DNA from 3 places in the Carnobacterium sp. ISL-102 genome. Region 3 is predicted to be linked to each of the others. Evidence: predicted binding sites of a transcription regulator. Region 3 holds the regulator's gene; each other region holds the start of a gene.
The links. The regulator LexA, encoded in region 3, represses DNA repair genes until DNA is damaged. The targets are predictions, from matches to a motif close to CNAACANNTGTTNG.

Region 1: a site for LexA is predicted at 1,694-1,707, ahead of ruvA (Holliday junction branch migration protein RuvA). Genes of this name have one in related genera too.
Region 2: a site for LexA is predicted at 3,232-3,245, ahead of uvrB (excinuclease ABC subunit UvrB). Genes of this name have one in related genera too.

The regions. Positions count from the first base shown of each region.
Region 1 covers NZ_JAGGRF010000002.1:95,965-102,116, reverse strand. Annotated here, with positions in the region: gene mutL (DNA mismatch repair endonuclease MutL) at 1-1,045, shown strand, start outside; gene msrB (peptide-methionine (R)-S-oxide reductase MsrB) at 1,128-1,565, shown strand; gene ruvA (Holliday junction branch migration protein RuvA) at 1,751-2,365, shown strand; gene ruvB (Holliday junction branch migration DNA helicase RuvB) at 2,398-3,411, shown strand; gene queA (tRNA preQ1(34) S-adenosylmethionine ribosyltransferase-isomerase QueA) at 3,422-4,453, shown strand; gene J7E16_RS01365 (TetR/AcrR family transcriptional regulator) at 4,935-5,531, shown strand; gene tgt (tRNA guanosine(34) transglycosylase Tgt) at 5,788-6,152, shown strand, end outside.
Region 2 covers NZ_JAGGRF010000003.1:338,171-344,322, reverse strand. Annotated here, with positions in the region: gene J7E16_RS03235 (DNA internalization-related competence protein ComEC/Rec2) at 1-1,491, shown strand, start outside; gene holA (DNA polymerase III subunit delta) at 1,564-2,604, shown strand; gene rpsT (30S ribosomal protein S20) at 2,756-3,010, shown strand; gene uvrB (excinuclease ABC subunit UvrB) at 3,339-5,333, shown strand; gene rpsO (30S ribosomal protein S15) at 5,479-5,748, shown strand; gene pnp (polyribonucleotide nucleotidyltransferase) at 5,945-6,152, shown strand, end outside.
Region 3 covers NZ_JAGGRF010000003.1:207,341-213,492, forward strand. Annotated here, with positions in the region: gene J7E16_RS02575 (lysophospholipid acyltransferase family protein) at 1-19, shown strand, start outside; gene J7E16_RS02580 (YneF family protein) at 509-745, opposite strand; gene tkt (transketolase) at 908-2,911, opposite strand; gene J7E16_RS02590 (DUF896 family protein) at 3,042-3,281, opposite strand; gene lexA (transcriptional repressor LexA) at 3,446-4,069, shown strand; gene rnhB (ribonuclease HII) at 4,147-4,920, opposite strand; gene ylqF (ribosome biogenesis GTPase YlqF) at 4,931-5,785, opposite strand; gene lepB (signal peptidase I) at 5,852-6,152, opposite strand, start outside.

The DNA.
Region 1 (6,152 bases), on a different contig from region 3:
GGAAAAAGAATTGATGCAACTGATAGAATCAGCAATCCATGACTGTTTAAGTAAGGAACAATTGATTCCAGATGGACTAGAAAATTTATCATTTAAAAAGAAAATAAATCTACCCATGGAAGAGAATGAGCAAACAACATTTAGGTTCCAGCAAGAAAGAACTCCTGAAAAAGAAAAAAAAGAATCTGAAAACTTTCAACCATTACCAGAATCCCATTATTCAAAGCAACAGTCTCTTTCTTTTGAAGGTGGAACGGATCATGAAATTGAAAAAGAACCCTTTTTATTGCAAGAAGAGCAAGAAGATACACTTGTAGAGCTGTCGGAGAAAAATAAGATCAGTGAGTTTCATGATGAAACAATTAGTGAATTAATCGATTACCATCAAGAGTCCCCTTTAAAGGCAGCGGATAAACTAATGAAGAAACAAGCAACAGTTGAAGAATCCATTGATCAATTTCCAACATTAGAATACGTTGGTCAAATGCACGGCACTTATTTATTTGCTCAAAATGAAAAAGGCTTGTATATTTTGGATCAGCATGCTGCTCAAGAACGAATAAAATACGAATATTTCCGGGAAAAAATTGGCGAGGTCAGCACCGACTTACAAGATTTATTGGTACCCATTATGTTGGATTATCCGAATAGCGATGCCATTAAAATCAAAGAAAATAGCGATGCATTAGAAATGGTTGGTATTTTCTTAGAACCGTTTGGCCAAAATAGTTTTTTGTTGAGAAGTCATCCGGTATGGTTTAATCAGGGCGAAGAAGAAACGATTGTAAGCGAGATGATCGATTTACTGTTGGATCATGGAAGTGTGAGCGTTGCTAAATTTAGAGAAGCAACGGCAATAATGATGAGTTGCAAAGGGTCGATCAAAGCAAACCATTACCTTAATGATGCGGAAGCTAGGGCACTGCTAAAGGATCTTAAAAAGATGGAAAATCCTTATAACTGCCCACATGGAAGACCGGTAGTGATCCATTTCACCAATAAAGATATGGAGAAAATGTTCAAACGGATACAAGATCCGCATTGAATTACCTAAAATAAATTCAATAAATTGTAGCGATTCCTTAAAAAGTGTAAAATGTAAGTTAGATACAAAAAGGAGGATTTTCATGAATAGCTATGATAAAAACGAATTGAAAGATAAACTTACAGATATTCAATTTGAAGTAACTCAAAATGAAGCTACTGAACGTCCGTTTACAGGAGAGTATGACGATTTTTATGAAGACGGCATTTTTGTAGATGTTGTAAGTGGAAAACCGCTATTTTCTTCAAACGATAAATACGATGCAGGATGCGGTTGGCCATCTTTTACAAAACCGATAGAAGAAAAAGAAGTTATTGAAAAAGTGGATACTAAATTTGGTATGCGTCGTACTGAAGTGCGAAGCTCAGAGTCGAATTCTCATCTAGGACATATTTTTACAGATGGCCCTCAAGATAAAGGCGGTCTACGCTACTGTGTTAACTCGGCAGCATTAAGATTCGTACCTGTTGATAAGTTAGATGAAGAAGGTTATGGTAGTTACCGTAAATTATTTGTTTGATCTATTTTGTTAATTTTTATAAGCACTCTCTAGCTGCATAAGCAGCTAAAGAGTGCTTATGATTTTTTTACATAGGCTTTTTTTGGCGGCAACTCCTTTTTTCTATACAAATGTGGTAAACTAAAAAGCGAACAGGTGTGCCTTTTTCCGCCTAGTAAAATGAGTGAATGAATGGAGAAAATAATATGTATGAATACATTAAGGGGATAGTAACATTTGTTAGTCCTGCGTATATCGTCCTTGAAACGAATGGAATAGGGTATCAATTGTTTATGGCTAATCCATTTCGTTTTTCGAGTAAATTAAACGAAGAAGTAACAGTTTATATCCATCAAGCTGTTCGAGAAGATGCTATTACGTTATATGGTTTCAAGGATTACACTGAAAAACAATTGTATTTAAAGTTGCTTAGTGTTTCAGGAATAGGTCCAAAAAGCGGATTGGCTATTTTGGCAAATGATGATCATCAAGGTTTAGTACAAGCAATTGAAAATGAAGATGCAGCTTACTTAACTAAATTTCCAGGAGTAGGTAAAAAGACTGCTTCACAAATTGTATTAGATTTGAAAGGGAAGTTAGCTGATTTAACCCATACACAATCAGAAAATACGGTCGATTACCAACAAGAATTGGTTTTACCAACGAATTATAGTCATGTTACTGAAGCAATCGAGGCTTTAGAAGCGCTAGGGTACAGTGTAAAAGAAATCAAAAAAATCGAACCACAAATCCGTAAATTAAATAAAGAATCTACAGATGCTTATTTAAGAGAAGCATTACGACTATTGATGAAGAAATAACCGATAAGTAAATGAGAAAAGTGGTGAAAACAATGAATCCAGAAGAACGAATCATTTCCGGCGACAGCAGCACGACAGAAGAGATGTCATTAGAAAAATCGTTGCGTCCGCTTTATTTAAAAGAATATATTGGCCAAGAAAAAGTAAAAAAAGAATTGTCGATTTATATAGAAGCAGCAAATAATCGCGAAGAAGCCTTAGATCACGTTTTGCTTTATGGCCCTCCTGGATTAGGAAAAACAACTATGGCAATGGTTATTTCAAATGAAATGGATGTAGCTATACGAACGACTAGCGGCCCTGCAATCGAGAAAGCAGGAGACTTAGTTGCTCTTTTGAATGAACTAGAAGCGGGAGATGTCCTTTTTATCGATGAGATCCATCGGATGCCAAGACTTATTGAAGAGATGTTGTACTCGGCTATGGAAGATTATTTTGTGGATATCATCGTGGGACAAGGACCAACTGCACATCCTGTCCATTTTCCTTTACCACCATTTACTCTAGTGGGTGCAACTACAAGAGCAGGACTTTTATCAGCACCTTTGCGAGATCGTTTTGGGATCGTATCGCATATGGAATATTACACGGTAGAAGAATTGAGCGATATTGTTTTACGTTCAGCTGATATATTTAATACTGAAATAATCGAATCAGGAGCAATCGAAATAGCTAGACGCTCTAGGGGAACGCCTCGTGTAGCAAATCGTCTATTAAAGCGTGTAAGAGATTATGCACAAGTAAGATCTAATGGTGTGATAAAAAAAGAAATAGCAGATGAGGCATTAGCTATGCTGCGAATCGATCAAGAAGGACTCGATTTCGTTGATCAAAAACTATTGAAAACGATGATTGAAAACTATAATGGCGGACCGGTTGGGCTGTCTACGATTGCAGCTAATATTGGAGAAGAAGTTGAAACGATTGAAGATATGGTTGAGCCTTTTTTACTGCAGGCAGGCTTTCTTCAACGCACACCACGTGGAAGAATCGTAACCCGTTTAGGCTATGCTCACTTGGGTTACCCAATTACTTATACAGATTAGGAGTATGATTATGTTAACGACAAAAGATTTTGATTTTAATTTACCAGAAGAATTAATCGCTCAGACCCCTTTAGCAAATCGATCAAGTTCAAAACTATTAATTTTAGACAAAGAAATGGGTAAAGTAGAAGATAAGTACTTTACGGACATCCTTGATGAATTGAACAAAGGTGACGCATTAGTCATGAATGATACACGCGTGTTGCCTGCACGTTTGCATGGCATAAAACCAGAAACTGGTGCACATATTGAACTATTATTATTAAAAAATACAAAAAATGATCAATGGGAAACACTTGTTAAACCAGCTAAGAAAGCAACTGTAGGGACCGTTATTTCTTTTGGAGATGGAAGACTGAAAGCTACAGTAACAGAAGAGTTAAATCATGGCGGAAGAATCGTTGATTTTTCTTATGAAGGTATCTTTTTAGAAGTTTTAGAGTCATTAGGTGAAATGCCACTTCCACCTTATATCAAAGAAAGATTAGAAGATGGCGAACGATACCAAACGGTTTACGCAAAAGAAAATGGTTCGGCAGCTGCACCGACAGCAGGGTTGCATTTTACTGAAGAATTATTAGAGCAGATCAAATCAAAAGGTGTACAGTTGGTTTTCTTAACGTTACACGTGGGATTAGGTACATTTAGACCAGTTAGTGTTGATTCGCTTGAAGACCATGAAATGCATTCAGAATTTTATCGTTTAACAGAAGAATCAGCAGCTATTTTAACTGCTGTTCGAAATAATGGTGGAAGAATAGTTGCAGTTGGGACAACTTCTATTCGGACACTGGAAACGATTGGTACAAAGTTTAATGGCGAGATAAAGGCAGATAGCGGATGGACAAGTATTTTTATTTCACCGGGGTATACATTTAAAGTTGTTGATGCTTTTTCAACTAATTTTCATTTGCCAAAATCAACATTGGTGATGTTGATCAGTGCTTTCGCAGGAAGAGAAAATGTTTTATCAGCTTACCAGCATGCTATTGATAAAAGATATCGTTTTTTTAGCTTTGGAGATGCCATGTTTATCAAATAAATGACTTTATTCCCTTAAACAAAATAAAAAATAGAAGTTGGCTTTTTAGGCCAACTTCTATTGGTTTTTAGAGAGGATAGAAGCGAATCAGCGAATCGTTGAAACGAAACTTTTTATTTGAACTTCTTCTAAAAACGACATACAGCTTCTTTACTACTTTTTTAAAACTGTCTTTAAATTTGTTAACGGTACTAATTTGAAGCTGGTTTTTCAAATAAATGTGACAGTGAATCTGGTAACTCAAAACAGAATGTTGATTTTAAATGTTTTTTCTGAATCTAAACACTAAAGAAATTCGACCAATTCACTTCTATAAGCATCTCTCTATCCACCTATAATATACCACATTTAGAAAGCGGTTACCATTTATGTGTCTCGAAATTTAAAAAAAGTTTTATTTTCTAAAAATAGTGTGATAAACTATTATATTGAGTGAGCACGTACTTGATTTAAGAGATGTTGAATTTGGAGGTCTAAGTAAGTGGCAAACGTAAACGAGGAAGCTGTAACAAATACGCAACAACGAATTATTGACGCAGCGTTAGATTTAGTTTCACATGTGGGGTATAAAAGTACCACAACTAAAATGATTGCACAGAAAGCCGAAGTTAATGAAACAACCATTTTTAAAAATTTTCAGTCTAAACAAGTTTTGATGGACACAGCATTTAAACAGCATACTGTACAAATCACCAAAGAAGTAGATGAATTCTTTTCTCAAAGTTTTGAAAATACCACAGATTTAATGAACCAATCTGGACGATTTATTGCAACTATTTTTGATAAACATCGACAAATTGTTATTGGGACTATTAAAGAAGTAGGAAATGAACAAACAAAAACGATTTTCACCTATAAACAAGAGTATATCCAACAACAACTGTGCAATAAGTTAAAAGAATGCTCAAATGACCATTCATTAACAGATCAACAGTATGAAACGATTGCTTTTATTTTTAATAGTGCGATCATGAGTCTTCTAGTTGATAAAGCTAGAAAAGAATATTCGGATGATGAACAATCTATGACGATCCACTTAGATGATGTGATCGAGTTGATATTAAAAACAGTGAGTTGATTTTATTGAGCGTAATTAAAAAACCAATTAAATAAATGGTTCTATATCAAATGGTGTGGACACTTCAAAATGGAAATTTCTTCTGGAATGGGAGGGTTTGCTTGTGGGGCCATTGAATCTTATACATGGCCGCAAGCAAGTCTATTCCTCTAGAAATTTTAGGTAAGTAGTGCAATTAGATTAAATCTATCAACACTAAAAATTATAGATCCAAATAAATGAGTAACCTCAGTTGAACGAAAGTAGGAATGGAAGCATGACAGAACCAGCAATTAAATACCGATTAATAAAAAAAGAGAAACATACAGGCGCAAGACTTGGAGAAATTATTACTCCACATGGAACTTTTCAAACGCCTATGTTTATGCCGGTTGGCACGTTGGCAACGGTCAAAAGTATTGCACCAGAAGAGTTAGAATCAATGGGAGCAGATATTATTTTAAGCAATACGTATCACTTATGGCTGCGCCCAGGTGAAGATATTGTAGAAGAAGCAGGCGGACTTCATAAGTTCATGAACTGGGATAAAGGTATTTTGACAGATTCAGGCGGATTCCAGGTATTTTCATTAAGTGATATGCGAAAAATTGAAGAAGAAGGTGTTCATTTTAGAAATCATTT
Region 2 (6,152 bases), 130 kb from region 3:
TACTGGGGAACAAGTATATTTAGAGCTATTGTGATGAGTTTGATCAGTCAAACTAGTTCACGCCTTGGAAAACCTATTTCTGGTCTTGATGCATGGTCATGGACGTTAATTATCGGTCTTTGGATAGATCCTTATCAAATTTTTTCTATCGGCTTTCAATTGAGCTATTTACTGAGTTTAACATTGATTCTATTTTCAAACTCTTTATTTAATCAATCAAAATTCAATAGTGTAAACAGTTTGCGTATTTCTTTTATTTTGACTCTTATTTCGATTCCAATTCTCAGTTTTCATTTCTTTGAATTTTCATGGCTAGGAATGCTTACAAATTTGATTTTTGTTCCTTTATTTACTTGGATCATTATGCCTTTGATCATTGTACTTTTTATTAGTTCCTATCCACTGTCAGGAACGCAATGCTTTTATTTTCTTATAAGGGTAACAGAAGGTCTATTGAGGATAATTGAATGGTTGGTTTTAAAAATCAAGCTCTTCCCATATGGAACTTTCGTTACAGGGAAAGTTCCCGCTGGTCTATTCATTTTGGTAATAGTTGTACTGATTATTTTTCTTATAGCATTAGAAGAGCAAAAAAAAATAAAACGGTCAATTATTTTGCTGACCCTTGTTTTTACTGTTTTTATTTATTACCAAAAATATAATCCTTTTGGAGAAGTTCTCTTACTAGATGTTGGTCAAGGAGATGCTATTTTAATCAAGGAGCCTTTTGGGGCTGGTGTCTATTTGATTGACACAGGTGGGACAATAGCATTTGAAAAAGAAGAATGGCAAATAAGAAAGAATCAGTCAACTGTGGCAAGCCGTGTTTTGATACCTGTTATCAAATCTTTAGGTTTAACACAATTAGATCAAGTTTTTATTACGCACAGTGACGAAGATCATATGGGTGAATTAAAAGAATTAGCTCAGAATATTGAAGTGAAAGAACTGATTTTCCCTGTAGGTACAACAAAAAAACAGTTATTTCATGATGTAGCACAAACGTTAGAAAGAAATGAAACACAACTAAGGGCAATTACGGCTGAAAATACGAAAAAGCAACTTTTTGGTCCATCTTTAGCAGTATTATGGCCAGTAAAAGCTGGAGAAGGCGGAAACAATGATTCATTAGTGCTGTATGGAGAAATAGGAAGCTACTATTGGTTGTTTACTGGAGACATTGAAGAAGCAGGAGAAGCAGAATTAGCAGCTTTCTATCCCAACTTAAGGGTAGATATTCTAAAGGTTGCACACCATGGAAGCCAAACATCGACTAGCGAGCAATTTATCCAACAAATGAAACCCAAAATAGCATTAATTTCATGCGGATTAAACAACCGCTACAATCACCCTAATGGCGAGGTATTAGAACGAATGGCTGATTTGAATACGATTGTTTACCGAACAGACTTACAGGGCAGTTTTAGGTATACGTATTCAAATCGTTTAAGTGGTATGATAGAAAAAGATTTTCAAACGATTCTAAAATAATTCATTAATAGTCTTGCAAAATAATTTAATGCTTTGTACCATAGAGAGAATACAAGAAAGCGGTGGAACAGAGTGAACTTTGTATCAGAATTAGCAAAGATAAAAAACGGGACTATTGCCCGTATTTATGTGGTACTAGGAACAGAGTCGTACTTAGCAAATGTAGCTAGGAAAACGCTACTTGATTCTTTATTAAACACAGAAGAAATAGAACTGAACTATGGTGCATACGATATGGAAGAAATATCTATCGGCACAGCCTTAGAAGATGCAGAATCTATTCCATTTTTTGGCGAACGTCGCGTTGTCTTCGTGGATAGACCTTTTTTCTTAACAGGGGAAAAAACAAAATCAAAGTTAGAGCATGATTTGAAATGGTTAGAGAATTACTTAACTCATCCTTCTGAGTCAACCACACTTGTATTCTTTGCTCCATATGAAAAATTAGATGAGCGTAAAAAAATAACTAAATTACTAAAAAAAACAGCCACAATACTCGAAGTTAATGCCTTGTCAGAAAAAGAGATGCGCAAATATCTCAAGGATACGATTGCAAATGAAGAGTACCGTTATTCTCCAGAAGCGTTTGAATTATTTATTCAATTAACGGATGCTAAATTATCGGTAGCGATGGGAGAGTTACCGAAACTTTTTCTTTATGCACAGGACACTAAATTTATTACAAAAGAAGCTGTTCAAGAATTAGTAGCTAAATCGCTAGAACAAAATATTTTTGCGTTAAATGAATATGTCTTGAAAAAAAATGTAGGACAAGCGCTTAACTTATATCAAGACCTGTTGTTGCAAAAAGAAGACCCAATAAAAATAAATGCAATCATGACTTCTCAATTTCGATTGTTGATCCAAGTTAAAATTTTAGAAAAAAAAGGCTACCAGCAAGGAGATATTGCTAAACAGTTAAAAACGCATCCTTACCGTGTGAAACTAGCTGTTCAGCAGATGAGGAAAATCGAGGAATACGCACTAGTTGAAGCTTATAACGGATTAATTGATGCTGAGTATCGTTTGAAAACAGGAAAAGGCGATAAAGAAATGCAGTTTGAACTATTTGTTCTGCAGTATGCTCAAAAAAAGGTCAGTAAAAGAACATAGATATAGGAATTTAAGATGCTATAGCTATCAAGTAAAAAAACTTTACACATTTTTATTGCATTGAGAGATATCTTTATGTATAATTGAGTTTGTTGAAACAACTGGAATAAACTATTTTAAGTTGTAAATAATTGAAAGTGGGGTGAATCAAATGCCAAACATCGAAGCTGCAATCAAACGTGTTCGTACTTCTGAGAAATCAGCTGCACAAAACAACGTTCAAAAAAGTTCAATGCGTACTGCTATAAAAAAATACGTTCAAGCTATTGAAGCAGGTAACGAAAACTCTGAACAATTACTTAAAGAAGCAATCAAATCAATTGACATGGCTGCATCTAAAGGATTGATTCATAAAAATAAAGCTAACCGTGACAAATCTCGTTTATCTGCTAAATTAGCTAAATAAGAGGTCATTGTTATAAAGAGTCATAAAAAAAGTAGTAAGGTCCTGATTAGTCAGGCCTTACTGCTTTTTTTATTTTGGGTATTTCGAGCATCAAAAGAAAGGCTGTAGTATTTAGGGTACTACCACGATCCGTTAACTGAATGAAGAAGCTGCTCGAGTTTCCGATAGTAATTAACATAAATTTTTCAATTACTTATGTAACCTTTAGCTAATTAGTTGTAAGAACACATGTTCAATGATAAGATAATAGGGTAGAATTAAAAATGATGTGTTTTACATTAGTTAGGATGCGTTTTAGATTTAATAGAAGAGCAAGGAGGTACGTAAAATGCCAAAAGACCAATTTGAACTGGTTTCTAAATACCAGCCTAGTGGTGATCAGCCAGAAGCAATCAAAAAGTTAATTGCCGGTCTCGAAAAAGGTGAGAAAGAACAAACTTTATTAGGTGCCACAGGAACTGGGAAAACATTTACGGTCTCAAATGTAATCAAAGAAGTAAATAGACCAACTTTAGTTATTGCACATAACAAAACTTTAGCAGGTCAATTATATGGAGAATTCAAAGAGTTTTTCCCCGATAATGCTGTAGAATATTTTGTTAGTTACTATGATTACTATCAACCAGAGGCCTATGTTCCTTCAAGTGATACCTTTATTGAGAAAGAATCAAGTGTCAATGATGAGATAGATAAATTACGTCATTCTGCTACAAGTTCTTTATTAGAAAGAAGAGATGTTATTGTAGTTGCTTCAGTTTCGTGTATTTATGGTTTGGTCAATCCAAAAGATTACCGAGACCATGTGCTTTCTTTACGTGTAGGTACTGAAATGAACCGAGATGAAATGTTGCGTCGCTTAGTTGATATGCAATTTGAGCGCAATGATATCGATTTTCAGCGTGGACGATTCCGTGTTAGAGGAGACGTAGTAGAAATATTCTTAGCATCGCGTGACAGCGAAGCGATACGTGTAGAGTTCTTTGGTGATGAAATCGATCGTATCAGAGAAGTAGATGTGTTAACAGGCGAAGTTAAAGCTGATGTTCAACATGTCCCTATCTTTCCAGCGACTCACTTTGTAGCCAATGATGAACAAACAAGGTCAGCTATTAAAAATATTCAAGAAGAACTAGAACAACGATTAAAGGTTCTTCGTGCTGAAGATAAATTAATTGAAGCACAACGGTTAGAGCAACGGACAAATTATGATTTGGAAATGCTATTAGAAATGGGTTATTGTTCAGGTATTGAAAATTATTCTAGGCACATGGATGGTCGTAAACCTGGAGAAGCACCTTATACACTAATTGATTTCTTTCCAGATGATTTTCTAATCGTGATAGATGAGTCTCATATCACCATGTCTCAAATTAGAGGAATGTACAATGGCGATAGAGCTAGAAAAGAGCAATTAATTGAATATGGGTTCAGACTACCAAGTGCCTTAGATAATAGACCGCTTCGCTTGGAAGAGTTTGAGAAACACGTCAATCAAATTATGTACATTTCAGCAACGCCGGGACCATATGAATTGGAAAGAGCTCCAGAAGTGATCGAACAAATCATTCGTCCAACAGGATTGCTCGATCCAATCATAGAAGTACGTCCAATCAAAGGGCAAATTGATGATTTAATTGATGAGATAAATGAGCGTTCTGAAAAGAATGAGCGTGTCTTTATAACGACCTTAACTAAAAAAATGTCAGAAGATCTGACGGACTACTTAAAAGAAGTAGGAATCAAAGTTGCTTATCTCCACAGTGAAATAAAAACGCTTGAACGAACAGAAATCATTCGAAATCTACGTTTAGGCGTATATGATGTGTTGATCGGTATCAACTTACTGCGTGAAGGTATCGACGTACCAGAAGTATCATTGGTTATTATTCTAGACGCGGATAAAGAAGGATTCTTGAGAAGCGAACGCGCACTTGTTCAGACTATCGGACGGGCTGCACGTAATGAAAACGGGAGAGTTATTATGTATGCAGATCGAATTACCGACTCCATGCGTGCAGCCATGTCAGAAACGGAAAGACGTCGTGAAACGCAAAAAGAGTATAACGAAAAATATGGTATTACTCCTAAAACAATCATCAAAGATATTCGCGATTTGATTTCAATCACCTCTGTAATAAAAGGAAAAGAAGACGGAGCATCAGGTATCGAGAATATCGCTAAAATGACTAGAGCACAGCGATTAGAAGTGATCGACGGTTTAGAAATAGAAATGAAACTAGCTGCAAAAGAATTAAACTTTGAAAAAGCGGCTAATTTGAGAGATATGGTATTAGAAATAACAGCTCAATATAAATTGAAATAAAATAATCTATCAAATAAAAACTTGCATTTTACTATAAATTCTAGTAAAATTTAAGAGTGTATTAAGCACAGACCTTCTACTTGGTAAAACGAATCACCAACGTCTACTCAGTAAGAGGAAAAATTGAGGAAAGAGGTGTTTAGAAATGTCAATTTCTAAAGAACGCAAAAATGAGATCATCAAGGAATACGCAATTCATGAAGGAGACACAGGTTCTCCCGAAGTACAAGTTGCTGTATTAACAGCTGAGATCAACCACTTAAACGAACATGCACGTGTTCACAAAAAAGACCACCATTCTTATCGTGGACTTATGAAAAAAATTGGTCACCGTCGTAACTTGCTTGCGTACTTACGCAATAAAGATATTACTCGTTACCGTGAATTGATTCAAAGATTAGGTCTACGTCGTTAATTTTTCGTAGTCTATTTAGAAGCGAGGTTCTAAGGAATCTCGCTTCATTTTGTTTGTAAAAGAAAAAGCTTTTTATTTTGTTGTCCATCCTACTATACAAATGTGAGTATTTAAATGAAATTGAATTTTGACATTTGTTTAGTAGTCTGTTTGGAAAAAACGAATAAAAGCTTCAAAAAAAGGAGAAATGCACACAATGACAGAGAAACAAGTTTTTACTAAAGAATGGGCAGGACGTACATTAACAGTTGAGGTTGGGCAATTAGCAAAACAAGCTAATGGAGCGACTTTGATTCGTTATGACGATACTGTCGTGTTAACTGCAGCAGTAGCTAGTAAAAAAGCGAAAGATGTTGATTTCTTTCCTTTGACTGTAAATTACGATGAAAAAATGTATTCAATTG
Region 3 (6,152 bases):
TTACCCTAATATGAAATAAAAAGAAAGCAAAAGTCGCTAATGACTTTTGCTTTCTTTTTATTAATTGAAACGTTTATTTTATAATCCACGCCTATCATAGTGGATATCAATTTTCGGATTGCTTTTTTATTACTAAATCCTTTAATCTCATGATTTTACTGATCAACTATTTTTTCACCTTTAACTCTAAGATACTCCATTGGCCTCGATCATTTATACTAAAATTGCCACTTATTTTCCTTTAGACTGCTGACACAGCTTAAAACCTAAAACAAGAGATCTAACAATTGAATTAAAGCAATCAAGGACAATTTCTAGCTAACACTACATCTGTAGTCCTTATCGCTGTGTCTTCATTAACAAGCGCTTTCATCTACTGTTTTAAAAAAGCTGATTTTTGGTAGATTTTTATCTTTTCCCCACTTCTTTGATTGCTCCTATTTAACAAAAAAATTGCGAGCAGATAATCACCTGCTCACAATTTTTTACCATAAGCTTTGATGTACGCTTATTTTTTTTTATTCGTTTTTGTCGTTTGTGTTTTCATTGACGACATCATTTGTTTAATTTTCTTCTCTGATGGTTTTTGTCCCATTTGCATCATTAACATACGCAACATATTTTCGTCAACAGGTGGATTTTTTTTGAAATAATCCATCATGTATCTTCTAGCGATGAAGAATCCGCCGACAGCTCCACCAACCAAAGCTAAAATAATTAAAAAAATAGCAAGACCTAAATTCATTTTTTATTCACTCCTTTCAAACCTCTCAAGACTTAATTGTACTAAATAATAGTAAAAAAATAAACTAAAATTCTATTTCTTACACTAAAAAGTCATAATTCATGACAAATATAAACAAAAGAAAGCCCTGTAAGTAAAAATTTCAACTTACAGGGCCCTATTTTATAAGTTAATAAATGTTTCTACGACATTTTCGACTGTAAAACCATAATTTTTAATAACGGTTGCTCCGGGTGCACTTGCACCATATTTATCGATACCTATTGTAGCTCCATCTAGGCCAACATAACGCTCCCAGCCAAATGTCGCTCCCATTTCAATAGACACACGTTTACGAATTTCTTTTGGTAAAACACTTTCTTTGTATGCTGGATCTTGTTTTTCGAATAGATCAAAACTTGGGACCGAAACAACTGAAACATCTTGTCCGCTTTCTTTCAAAGCTTTTTGAGCTTCAATAGCTAAAGCAACTTCTGAACCAGATGCCAATAAAATACCTTCTGGTTTTTCGCCAGTTTGAGCTGAAATAACATAGGCTCCCTTAGCAACATTCGTACGCGCTCCAGTTTTAGTTCCCGGCAGTACAGGTAAGTTTTGACGAGATAAGACTAACATTGTTGGGTGATCATTTGATGTTACGGCTAATTCCCAAGCAGCGACAACTTCATTTCCATCTGCTGGACGGATGATCGATAGGTTAGGCATACCACGTAAACTAGATAATTGTTCAACTGGTTCATGAGTAGGACCATCTTCCCCAACTGCAACTGAATCATGTGTGAACACATAGGTTGCAGGCAAGTTAGAAATAGCTGCTAAACGAACGGCAGCACGCAGGTAATCAGTAAATACGAAGAATGTCCCAGCATAAGTTCTAGTACCACCATGCAAGACGATTCCGTTCATAGCAGCTGTCATACCAAATTCGCGAACACCATACCAAATATTTCTCCCCTCATATTGGCCAGCTTTAAAATCTTTAACGTCTGCTATCATTGTATTATTAGATGAAGATAAATCGGCAGATCCGCCCCAGAAATAGGGAACTTTTTTAGCGATAGCATTCAACGCTTGGCTACCTGTAACACGAGAAGCTAATGCATTATCTTCAACATCATAAGATGGTAATTCAGCATCCCAATCAGCTGGTAATTCATTGCTTAAAGCTAATTCAAATTGTTCTGCTAGTGCTGGATAATCAGTACGGTAAGCTTCAAACGCTGCTTTCCATTCTTCTTCAGCTTTAGCGCCTTTTTCAATCATTGTTTCTTTAAAACGGTCAGCTACTTCAGTAGGAACAAAGAAATCTTCGCCTTCCCATCCGTATGCTTTTTTAGCAGCTTCAATTCCTTCTGCTCCAAGTGGTGCACCATGAACTTTATGTGTTCCCGCATTAGGAGCACCAAATCCAATAATAGTTTTAACTTCGATCAAAGTAGGTTTTTCTGTTTCAGTTTTTGCAGCTTCAATGGCTGTGTTGATCTCATCTAGATCATTGCCATCTTTTACAAGAATATGTTGCCAACCATAAGCTTCAAAACGTTTTCCTACATTTTCAGTGAAGGATTTAGATGTTGGTCCATCTAAAGAGATGTCATTTGAATCATACAGAACAACCAATTTTCCAAGTCCCAAATGAGCAGCTAAACTAGCAGCTTCAGCTGAAACACCTTCCATTAAATCGCCATCTCCACACAAAGCATATGTATGGTGATCAACAATTGAGTGTCCCTTTTTATTATAAGTAGCAGCTAAATGAGCTTCTGCCATAGCCATACCTACAGCATTTGCGATTCCTTGTCCTAAGGGGCCAGTTGTCGCTTCTACTCCATCAGTATGATTAACTTCTGGATGTCCAGGTGTTTTACTGTTCCATTGACGAAATTGTTTTAAATCATCTATTTTAACGTCATATCCAGCTAAGTGTAACAAGCTGTATAATAACATTGAACCATGTCCAGCTGATAATACAAAACGGTCACGATCGAACCATTTTGAGCTTTTTGGATTCACTTTTAATTGTTTTGTCCACAATGTGTAAGCCATTGGAGCAGCTCCCATAGGTAAACCTGGGTGTCCGGAGTTGGCTTTTTGTATGCCATCCATACTTAGTGTTCTTATTGTATTTACTGCTAATTGGTCTACGTTATCAAACAAAAAAATCATCCTTTCAATTTGAACTATCTTATAGTACCCTATTAGTTTACTATTATTTCACTCCAAGTGCAACGCTTTCACGGAGCGAATGGTACTAATTGGGATAATTTGTTGCTCACCACACTGACGAACAACTTTTTTATCTCCCATGTAGGCCTTTATTTTTTTGTATTTCTTTCAATTTTTCCGGAGTTACATCAGTACCTTCTTCATCGACTATTTTTACACCCTCAATTGTTTTTTTCATTCCACCCCTAAAGGCTTCAATGTAAGCATCTCTCAATTTCTTTTGTTCAACTTGTTCTTGTATAGTTAAGCCTTTTGTTTTCGATTTATTAGCTAAAGCATTTATTCTTTCAATTTGTTCTTTTGGCAACATTTAATCACTCCAACATTATTTTTATTTTCTTGTTCAACTATAACAAACTTCTTAAAAAAAAACATTCTTTTATCATCTTCATCTACGAACGTTTGTTTGATTTGTTGTGCCATATATGGTAATCTTAAAATGATAAAAAAAGAAACGAGGTGTTTGTATCTATCATGGGTAAAAATCCGGAATCAAGACAAGTTGAAGTCTTGCAATATATATATAATCAAGTTAAATTAAAAGGTTATCCTCCAACTGTTAGAGAAATCGGAACGGCTGTCTCATTATCTTCTACCTCAACAGTTCATGGCCATCTTTCCCGCTTAGAAAAAAATGGTTATATCCAACGGGATCCTAGTAAACCGCGAGCAATTGAATTAACAGCATCAGGTTTAACTAAATTGGGCATTGCGTTAGATAAAATTCCTTTATTGGGAACTGTAACAGCTGGCGAACCTATATTAGCGGTAGAGGAAGCAACAGATTATTTCCCTCTTCCTCCAAACTTACAATTTGAAAATGAATCATTGTTTATGTTGACTATTCGAGGAGAAAGCATGATCAACGCAGGTATTTTTGATGGTGATGAGGTGATCATTCGTAAACAAGGCACTGCTAATAATGGCGATATTGTCATAGCTATGACTGTTGACGATGAAGCGACTTGTAAAAGATTTTACAAAGAAGAAGATCATTATCGACTACAACCTGAAAATGACACAATGAGCCCTATCCTACTTAATGAGGTTATTATTTTAGGCAAAGTCATTGGCCTATATCGTAGCCATATCCAATAATAAAAAACGAATGGACAGGAGCAAACTCCTATTCATTCGTTTTTTGTTTATATTCTTGGTAACTTTAAAAGTTTTATTTACTTCAATATATTTTTTACAGGGGCGAATGTTTTCCTATGAATTGGGCATGCGCCATGTTTTTGTAAACCTTCTAAATGAACTTTAGTTCCATAACCAGCATTCTCAGAAAAACCGTATCCAGGATATAACTCATCATAGTCAGCCATCATTCTATCTCTTGTTACTTTAGCAATAATACTGGCTGCAGCAATAGACAAACTTTTGGCGTCTCCTTTAATAAAACTTTCTTGGGGTATACTAACAGGCAAATGCATGGCATCGATCAACAGTTGTTCTGGCTGTTTAGGTAATTGTTGTACAGCCTCGATCATTGCTAATTTAGTTGCCTGGTATATATTTACTTCATCAACCACTTGATGGTCTTTTATCCCAACACCAATAGCTATCGCTGATTCTTGGATTTGGTCGAATAATGATTCTCGTTTTGCACTAGATAATTGCTTAGAATCATTGATCCCTAACACAGCAAAATCAATCGGTAATATAACAGCAGCTGCCACAACAGGTCCAGCTAATGGCCCTCTTCCTACTTCATCGATTCCAGCAATATATTGTGTTCCATTTCCCCAAAAATAGTGCTCGATTTGAAGCATCTCTTGTTGTTTTTCAAGAATCGATTGCTGCTTTTTCAACCTATTTTCCCAAGCCTTATAAGCATTTATAACACCTTTACGTGAATCATTTTTGATCTGGACCAATCGTTCATCAGCTGGGTTTGTAATTGATGTCAAAAGATCTTTTATTGCCGTAATAGTTATTGGTTTTTCCACTCTCGTTCTCCTATTCTTTAGGTAAAGAAACCGGAGCAATATCTAGCGTGAATCGTCCTGCTTTACCACTTCTAATTTCATAGATCAACATTTCTGCTGCACGGCTGTAGTCCTCTCGAAAACCTCTTCGTTCACTGATCAGCATTAGCAGTTCCGGTGTTCCTAATTCTAATTCTTCTTTAGTTAAAAGGAATCGTTTAGCAAATGTTTCTGGATAATAAGTCTTCATTATACCTATTCCATACATCGCAATTTCATCCATCTGCAAAATAGTATCTTTGATTGCACCTGTCAACGCTAATTTTTCTCCGACTGCTGGGTCTTCAAATTTTGGCCAAAGAATACCTGGAGTATCGAGTAATTCCAATTCTTTGCCTAGTTTTAACCATTGTTGTGCTTTTGTTACTCCGGGTTTATTACCTGTTATCGCAACATTTTTCTTTATAAAGCGATTAATTAAGGTTGATTTCCCAACGTTAGGGATCCCAATACTCATTGCTCGAATTGCACGAGGCTTAATTCCTTTAGCAGCTCTTCGATCAAATTTTGGTTGCAAAATTTCTTTTGCTTTTTCCATAAGTTGTTTCATGCCCTTACCTTCTTGCGCAACAATAGGGACTGCTGCTATTCCTTGTTCATTAAAATAAGCTACCCATTTTTTTGTTTGAATAGGATCAGCTAAATCACTTTTATTTAAAATAATGACCCTAGGTTTTTCTCCGATTATTTCATCTAATATTGGATTGCGGCTTGATAGCGGAATTCTTGCATCAACGAGTTCAAACACAATATCTACTAGTTTTATTTTTTCTGTTACTTGGCGTCTCGCTTTTGCCATATGTCCTGGAAACCATTGAATATTCATATTTTTTCACCTTTCTATTTACACAAAAAAAGAACAGCTTGCTTATAGTCTTTTTCTTATTTCCTTTTAATCGTTTTCTATTGTACCAAATTCTTCAAGCGGCCAAATACGAAGAATGGCTGTTCCACTGACGGTAGTAGCATCTACAAATCCAAAAACGCGACTATCCTTTGAATTTTGACGGTTATCGCCCATCACGAAATAACTGCCTTCAGGAACCATTTCTTCACCTGTTTTAGAGGCTAGTGAAAAGTCTTCTGTAAAGTTGCCTCCAGTAGACATTTCTTTTACGGAACTTTTTAAATACTCTTCCTCTACTTTTTCTCCATTGATATACAAAGCATCATCTTGATAACGAATAGTGTCG